Regions from separate parts of the Mesorhizobium sp. P2_B5 genome, predicted to be linked through region 2. Evidence: predicted binding sites of a transcription regulator. Region 2 holds the regulator's gene; the other holds the start of a gene.
What was found. Region 2 encodes LexA, which represses DNA repair genes until DNA is damaged. Its sites were predicted from a motif close to TGTTCNNNNTGTGTTCNG; they were not measured.
Positions count from the first base shown of each region.

Region 1 (4,192 bases), on a different contig from region 2:
GCGGATCAGGTCGGCCAGCCGTTCCAGAATGTCGATGCGCACAGCGCGGCGGCCGAGATTGCGGTAGCCGGCGAGCTTGTAGAAGGTCTTGTCGAAAGCCGGGTCGATGACCACCGAGGTGCGGCCGGAGGCCAGCGCGTGCACCACGTCGCCGAAGCCGGGCTTGTCCTTGCCGTCATTCTTCAGCGCCCACAAAAGCGTAATCAGGCCGGCGGGTGCGGGCTTGATCAGCGCCGGCACGAAGACGTGGTAGGCGCCAAAACGCACACCGAGCCGGCGCAGGGCAGCGCGTCCCTCCTGGTCGAGCGACTTCATCTCTTCGGCGATGTCGCGGCGGTTGATGAGGCCGAAATGCTCGACGAGCTGGAAGGCGATGCCACGGCCGATGCCGGTGATCTGCTCGGCATTCTTCAAGTCGACCAGCGGCTTCAGCAGCGACTCGATCTGGAAATTGACGAAACGCTCGGCGCGCGCAGCAACCTTGTCGCGGGCGGGGCCGGTCAGCTGCTCGTCTGCCAAAAGCACCAGGCGCGGCTTCAGCGCGTCCTCGCCGGCAACCAGCGTGCCGATCGGCGCGCCGATCCAGCGCAGCGTGCCGTCGGAGCCGAGCGCCAGGTCGCCATTGGCGCAGGCGCCGAAGCGTTCGGCGCGCGCCTCGAACTCAGCGGCAAGCGCCTTTTGCGCCGCCGTGCGCACGGCCTTGGCGTCTTCGCCGCCGGCGCTCTGGTCGGCGGTGAAGCGGAACCCTTGCAACTCGCCGACATGATGGCCTTCGACAAGGACGGTTCCGGTAGGACTGATTTCGGCTTCAGGCATTGTATTTTCTCTAAGGCGCCGCATGAGGACGGAAGTCCTGCGGTCTACAAACCGTTTCGTCAACCGCTCATGCAGCGCATCCGACAATCTGTCTTCGATTTCGCGCGTCTTTTCCTGCCAGTGTGCCTGATCGGCCAGCCAGCCGGGCCGGTTGGACACAAATGTCCAGGTGCGGATCTGGGCAATACGGTGCGACAGCGTGTCGATATCGCCTTCGGTCGTATCAGCCCGGCGCACCTGCTCGGCCATGTAGTTCTCGTCGACATGGCCGTGTTTGGCGAGGTCTGTGTAGATCGAGGCGATGAGGTCGGAGTGCTGGGCCGGCGCGATCTTGCGGTAGTCCGGCAAGGCACAGGCTTCCCACAGCAGCGCCACGCGCTTGGCATTGGTGGCGAGCGCGCGGATGTCCTCGTCGCGGGAGAGATGCTCGAGCGCCTGCGCATCGACCGCCGGCAGCGCCCGCGTCAGGCCTTCGACCGGCGCATTGATCTCGATCGAGCGCTTCAGTGCGTCGAGGCTGGCGAAATCGAAATGCGCGGTGCGCCACTGCAGTACCTTCACCGGGTCGAACTCATGACCCTCGATGCGCTTGACCAGTTCCTCGTCCAGCGGATCGACCTGGCCGGTGACGCCGAATGTGCCGTCACGCAAATGCCGGCCGGCGCGGCCGGCAATCTGGCCGAGCTCGGCCGCTGTCAGATTGCGGTACTGGTAGCCGTCGAATTTGCGGTTCTGGGCAAAGGCGACATGGTCGAGATCGAGGTTGAGACCCATGCCGATGGCGTCGGTGGCAACGAGATAATCGACGTCGCCCGCCTGGAACATTGCCACCTGGGCGTTGCGGGTGCGTGGGCTGAGGGCGCCGAGCACGACGGCAGCGCCGCCCTGCTGGCGGCGGATCAGTTCGCCGATGGCGTAGACCTCGTCGGCGGAGAAGGCGACGATGGCGGTGCGACGCGGCAGGCGGGTCAATTTCTTCGAGCCGGCATAGGCGAGGTGCGACAGCCGCGGCCGCGTCACCACCGAAACGCCCTTCAGCAGGCGCTGCAGAATGCCATGCATGGTGGCGGCACCAAGCAGCAGCGTTTCCTGGCGGCCGCGCAGATGCAGGATGCGATCGGTGAAGATGTGGCCGCGTTCGAGGTCGCCGGCAAGCTGCACCTCGTCGATGGCGACGAAGGCGGCGTCGGTCTCGCGCGGCATGGCCTCGACGGTACAGACCGAATATTTCGCGCCGGGCGGCTGGATTTTTTCCTCGCCGGTGATCAGCGCCACCTTGTGGGCGCCGACCTTTTCGCAGACGCGGGCGTAGACTTCTCGCGCCAGCAGCCGCAGCGGCAGGCCGATGATGCCACTCTCATGCGCGACCATGCGCTCGATGGCGAGATGGGTCTTGCCGGTGTTGGTCGGACCCAGCACGGCGGTCACGTCGCGGCCCGACAGGATCAGCGGCTCGGTGTGTTTCGGCTGGATGTTCATCGGCCCGGAAATGAGGCTTTCTGCATCGTGTTGTCGGGAGCGCGCCTCGCATGGCGCGTATGACACGCGACACATAGGGATTTCGGGCGCGAAGCGAAAGCGGAATGTTCCGGCCGTCAGTTCGGGAGTCTCGTTCGAGGTCCGGATTCGCTCCCGATTAACAGTTGGAACGAGTCTGGAACGAATCGGCTACGAATCAGTGACTCCAGCAGATTCAGCTTTTGTTCACGGCTACATGTGGATTTTGCGACCGGGAGTCTCACCACATGCTGAATCCATTGAACTGGCCCGATTCATGCAGGGCGGGCTTTGCCATTAACCTTCGCCAGCGAAGAATGGCCACTGCTCAGCTGTCGTTGGCCAAGGTTATGAAATTATTATCTTTTCTTAACCAGCTTTAACCATTTGGCAGAGCTTTTCGGCCTTCGCCATTAACGTTTCGGTCAAAGCCGGAACGAATCGGCGACGAATCAGCGATGGGCGGGTTTTCCCGATTTGTTCACCCCAATATGTTGTGTTATCCACAGCTTGCCCACCGAGAATTCACAGCTTGTGAAGCGGGTTTCACACAGCCTGAGCCGGCGCCGTTAATCTTTGCGTGCCGGAACGGGGCAGTGCCGACATGGAAGCCTGAGAGCGTTGCCTGTCGACGACGAAAAAACGGGCGCGAGCCGGCCCGTTTTTTCTCTCAGGCGAAATGCTGTCGCTCAGGCGAAGTACTGGCCGCCATTGGCGGTGATGGTCGAGCCGGTGATGAAGCCGGCGTCCTCGGAGGCGAGGAAGACGACGCAGCGCGCGATCTCTTCCGGTTCGCCGAGGCGGCCGACCGGGATCTGCGGCAGGATGCGCTCGTTGAGCACCTTCTCGTCGATCGCTTTGACCATCTCGGTGGCGATGTAGCCGGGGCAGATGACGTTGACGGTGATGCCCGCGCGAGCGCCTTCCTGGGCAAGCGCCTTGGAGAAGCCGATGTCGCCGGCCTTGGCGGCGGAATAGTTGACCTGGCCGGCCTGGCCCTTCTGGCCGTTGATCGAGGAGATGGTGATGACGCGGCCGAACTTGCGGTCGCGCATGCCGCCCCACAGCGGATGCGTCATGTTGAAGACGCCGGAGAGGTTGGTGTCGATGACTTCTTTCCACTGCTCGCGCGTCAGTCTGTGGAACATGGCGTCGCGGGTGATGCCGGCATTGTTGACCAGCACCGAGACCGGGCCGAGATCGGCCTCGACCTGTTTGATCCCGGCGGCGCAGGCATCGTAGTCGGCGACCGACCATTTGTAGGTCTTAATGCCGGTTTCCCCGCTGAACTTCCCCGCAGCCTCGTCATTGCCGGCATAGTTGGCGGCAACCGTGTAACCCGCATTCTTCAGGCCGATCGAAATGGCGGCGCCGATGCCGCGTGATCCACCGGTGACGAGCGCTACTTTGGTCATGAAGTTCCTCCTCCCTAAAGTTTTTGGTGAATGGTCAATTTGGTGAATGGTCAATAGTGAATGGTGAATGGCGAGCGATGTGCCGCCTTCGACCATTCACCATTGCCTATTCACCATTCACTCTTTTCACAGCGCTTCCACGCACAAGGCGACGCCCATGCCGCCGCCGATGCAGAGCGTGGCGAGGCCCTTCTTGGCGCCGCGGCGGCGCATCTCGAAAACCAGCGTGTTGAAGACGCGCGCGCCGGAGGCGCCGATCGGATGGCCGATGGCAATCGCCCCGCCATTGACGTTGACGATCGACGGATCCCAGCCCATGCCCTTGTTGACAGCACAGGCCTGCGCGGCGAAGGCCTCATTGGCCTCGACAAGGTCGAGATCCTTGACCGACCAGCCGGCCTTCTCCAGCGCCCGCTTCGAAGCGGGAATAGGTCCGGTGCCCATGATCGCCGGATCGACGCCAG
Region 1 is NZ_JBFUDJ010000001.1:242,938-247,129, reverse strand. Features, by position in the region: gene AC1D1N_RS01280 (helicase-related protein) at 1-2,295, opposite strand, end outside; gene phbB (acetoacetyl-CoA reductase) at 3,003-3,728, opposite strand; gene AC1D1N_RS01270 (acetyl-CoA C-acetyltransferase) at 3,855-4,192, opposite strand, start outside.
Region 1: AC1D1N_RS01280 (helicase-related protein) is a predicted target of LexA. The motif match lies at 2,461-2,478, and genes of this name have one in related genera.

Region 2 (4,192 bases):
AAGACGCATCTGCTCTGCGTGGCCGCGATGCTGTGCGCGCTTGGGGTGGTCGCCGCCAAGGTCGAGACCTGGCGCGCCGGAACGCAAATGCTGGGCTCCGAGATCCAGACACGGCTGACCGGACGCGTCGTCAGCCTTGAGGAGATGGAAAACGGCCGCGTCAGGCTGACGCTCGACATTGTTTCCACCGCTCACCCAAAGCTGCACTACGCGCCGGAGCGGGTCAGGCTCTCGGCGCGTGGGATTCCGGCCGATATGACCGCCGGCTCCCTCATCACCGGCTATGCCAGACTGTTGCCGCCGACGGGTCCGGTGCGACCGGAGAGCTACGATTTCTCCTTCGACAGCTATTTCGCCGGGATCGGCGGCAGCGGCTTCTTTCTCGGCAATCCGAAAACCATTGCTTCGCAGGGCCCGCCGCCGCTGACCGCACGGCTCTCTTCGGCAATCGAGAATGCGCGCGAAAACATTGCCGACCATATCAGGGGCAAGATCGGCGGCGCCGAAGGCGAGATTGCCGCGGCGCTCATTGTCGGCGTTCGCGCCGGCATTCCGGACGAGGTCAACGAGGCTATGCGGCGCACTGGCATCTACCACATCATCTCCATTTCCGGCCTGCACATGGCGCTGGTCGCCGGCACCATCATGGCATTGTTGCGCGGCGCCTTCGCGCTGTTTCCCGATTTCTCCTCGCGCCGGCCTGTCAAGAAATATGCCGCCGCCGCGGCGCTTGTTTCCATCGCCGCCTATCTCGTCATTTCAGGCATCGTGGTTGCCGCCGAGCGCAGCTTCATTATGCTGGCGGTCATGCTTGTCGCGGTGCTGTTTGATCGCGCAGCGCTGACCATGCGCAATCTGGCGATCTCGGCCATCGCCGTCATCCTGGTGTCGCCGCATGAGGTTGTCGGCCCGAGTTTCCAGATGTCGTTTGCCGCCACCGCCGCCCTTGTCGGCGCCTATGCCGGCTGGGCCGACTACCGCGCCGACAAGGTGAGAACGCCGCCCGCAAGGCGCTCGTTCGTCGGCTTTCTGTCGCGAAAATTCCTGCTGGCCATGGGCGGCCTCGCCATGACATCGATCATCGCGGGCAGCGCCACTTTGCTGTTTGCCATCTGGCATTTTCAGCGCGTGTCGCCACTCAGCCTGCTCGCAAATCTGGCCGTGATGCCGATTGTGTCGTTGATCGTCATGCCCTTCGCCGTGCTCAGCGCGCTGGCCATGCCGTTCGGCGCCGATGGACCGTTCCTTTATTTGATGGGCAAGGGCCTGGCGGCGATGATCGCCATCTGCGCCTGGATTTCCGAACGTTCGCCGGTCGATGCCGTCGGCCTGATCTCTATCCGCTCGGTGCTGCTGGTGGCGGTCGCGCTCGTCATCGCCACCATGGCCACCACCTGGCTGAGGCTGGCGGCCGTGCCTTTTGCGCTGGCCGGCCTGTTGACTGTGCCACAGGTGCGCACGCCCGATGTGCTCATCTCCGAGGATGCGCACCTGGTGGCCGTGCCGATCGGAGGCGGCGAGCTCGCCCTCAATCGCGAACGCTCCAACGAATTCACCACAGACAACTGGAAACGCGCGCTGAGGGCCGAAACCATAATCCCGCCTGAGATTTTCGAGGCAACGGACACGCGGTTCGATCTAGACCCGCTCGACCTGCCGCCAGGCTCGCCTTTCTATTGCACAGGCAATCTCTGCATTGCCCGGCACCTGACCGGAGCCATCATCGCGCTGGCAAAAGACCGCAACACAGCGCGGCCAGCCTGCGCTTTCGCGAGCCTGATCGTCATCGACGACGCCACTGCCTACAATCCGTGCCGCGACCCGCTGGTGCTGGTCGTGACCAAGAAGCAACTTGCCCGCGATGGCAGTGCCGCCGTCTTCTTCGACCCACAATCGGCCGCGACAGCGCCAATGATCCGTTTCGCCGTCGACAAACCCTATCGTCCCTGGCACGAGCAACGCCGCTTCTCACGCGAAGCACGCGGTCTGCCGCCTTACCAGCAGCGCGAAAAGTAAGCCGCCTCAGTAGCGCCGGATCAGGCCGACCAGCTTGCCCTGCACCTTGACCCTGTCCGGCCCGAAGATGCGGGTTTCGTAGGCCGGGTTGGCGGCTTCCAGCGCGATCGAGGCGCCCTTGCGGCGGAAGCGCTTCAACGTCGCTTCCTCTTCATCGACCAGCGCCACCACGATCTCGCCAGGGCTCGCCGTATCGGCATTGCGGATGATGACCGTGTCGCCGTCGAAAATGCCGGCCTCAATCATCGAGTCACCCTTGACCTCAAGTGCGTAGTGTTCGCCGCCCATGATCATGTCCGGCGGCACCGAGATCGAATGCGTCTGGTGCTGGATGGCGTCGATCGGCACACCGGCGGCGATGCGGCCCATCACCGGGATCGACACCGCAGAAACGGCGTCGTCATTGCCGGCCGACATCGAACGAGACGAGGAGGCCGGCTTGATCTGGCGGCCGAGACCGCCTTGCCCCTGACCGCCTTGACCGAGGCTGCCCTGGATGATGCTCGGCGAGAACTTCTTCGCCGCATTGAGGCCGGGTGCGATCGAGTCGGGCAGCCGCAGCACTTCCAGTGCACGCGCCCTGTTCGGCAGCCGGCGAATGAAGCCGCGCTCCTCAAGCGCCGTGATCAGGCGGTGAATGCCGGACTTGGACGCGAGGTCGAGCGCCTCCTTCATCTCGTCGAAAGACGGCGGGATTCCGCTCTCCTTCAGGCGTTCATGGATGAACATCAGAAGTTCATGTTGTTTGCGCGTCAGCATCGCGGCTCCCACGGGTTCTGAAACCAGAATCGGAAAAAACAAACCCAGAACAAACACTATCTGTTCCAGTTGTGTTCCGCAACCTTTTAAAGTTTAATGAATGTGTTGACGTTTTGTTCAGCGTAACATCAGGACGCTGCAGGCGGCACCCGCGGCGGCGGCCGGAGCGAAGGGCTCGCGCACGATCAAGCCGTTTGCGTCGGCCAGCATTCTCAGCATCGAGGAATCCTGGATGCCGAACGGCGTCGCCACCCGTGCGCCGGTTTCTTCGCTCACCACGGCGCGCACATAGTCTTGCCTCAGATCATTGGCCGGCATCGCGGCGCCAAGCTGCGCCGGGCGGATGTCCTGCCGGTACGTGCGGCCGCCGAGCTGCGCCAAAAGCGGCTTCAAAAACAGCTGCGAACAGACCAGGCTCGCCACGGGATTACCGGGCAGGCCGATGCACCTGATGTCGCCGAGACGCCCGAACATCAGCGGCTTGCCCGGGCGCATTGCGAGCTTCCAGAAATCGAGCTTCATGCCTTCGCCGGTCAGCACGTCATGCACGAGGTCGTGGTCGCCGACCGAAGCGCCGCCGAGCGTGACGATGACGTCCGCCTTTGCCGCGACAGCCTTTTTCACCAGTGCTGCGATCGCTTCCTTGCGGTCGGCCGCGATACCGAGATCGAGCGCGCGCGCGCCGACCGACTGCGCGGCTGCCGCGACGCCATAGGCGTTGGACGAGATGATCTGGTCGGGGCCAAGCGCACTGCCCGGCGGCAGCAACTCGTCGCCGGTTGCGATGATGGCCACCAGCGGCCGTTGCACCACGTTCAGGGTCGGGTGATTGGCCGATGCCGCCAGCGAGAGTGCTGCCGGATCGAGCTCGCGGCCTTTTTCCAGCAGGACGTCGCCTTGTGCAAAATCCAGACCACGGCGGCGGATGTTACGGTCTTTTGCGGTCGGCTCGGTGACCTCGATATGGCCATTGCCAAGGTCGCGGACATTCTCCTGGATGACGATGGTGTCGACGCCTTCAGGCAGCGGCGCGCCCGTGAAGATGCGCACGGCCTCAGCCTTGCCGACCGTGCCGTCAAAGCCGCGTCCTGCGGGCGCCATGCCGATCACCGAAAGCCGCGCCGGGGCGGATGCCACATCCTGTGCCCGCGCGGCATAGCCGTCCATGGCGGACGCGTTGAAGGGCGGCTGGGTGCGCAGCGCCACGACAGGTTCCGCCAGCACCCGGCCGGCCGCATCCGCCAGGGCGATGCTTTCACCCGGCAGCGCCGCAGCGCCTTCCAGCAGGCGCTCCAGCGCCTCGGCCACCGGAACCAGCGCCATCAGGCGCCCGCCTTGTAGTCGCCGGACTTGCCGCCGGTCTTCTCCACCAGCCTTATGCCGGAAATCACCATGGCGCGATCGGCCGCCTTGGCCA
Region 2 is NZ_JBFUDJ010000003.1:221,755-225,946, reverse strand. Features, by position in the region: gene AC1D1N_RS13760 (ComEC/Rec2 family competence protein) at 1-2,016, shown strand, start outside; gene lexA (transcriptional repressor LexA) at 2,023-2,775, opposite strand; gene AC1D1N_RS13750 (molybdopterin molybdotransferase MoeA) at 2,893-4,098, opposite strand; gene moaC (cyclic pyranopterin monophosphate synthase MoaC) at 4,098-4,192, opposite strand, start outside.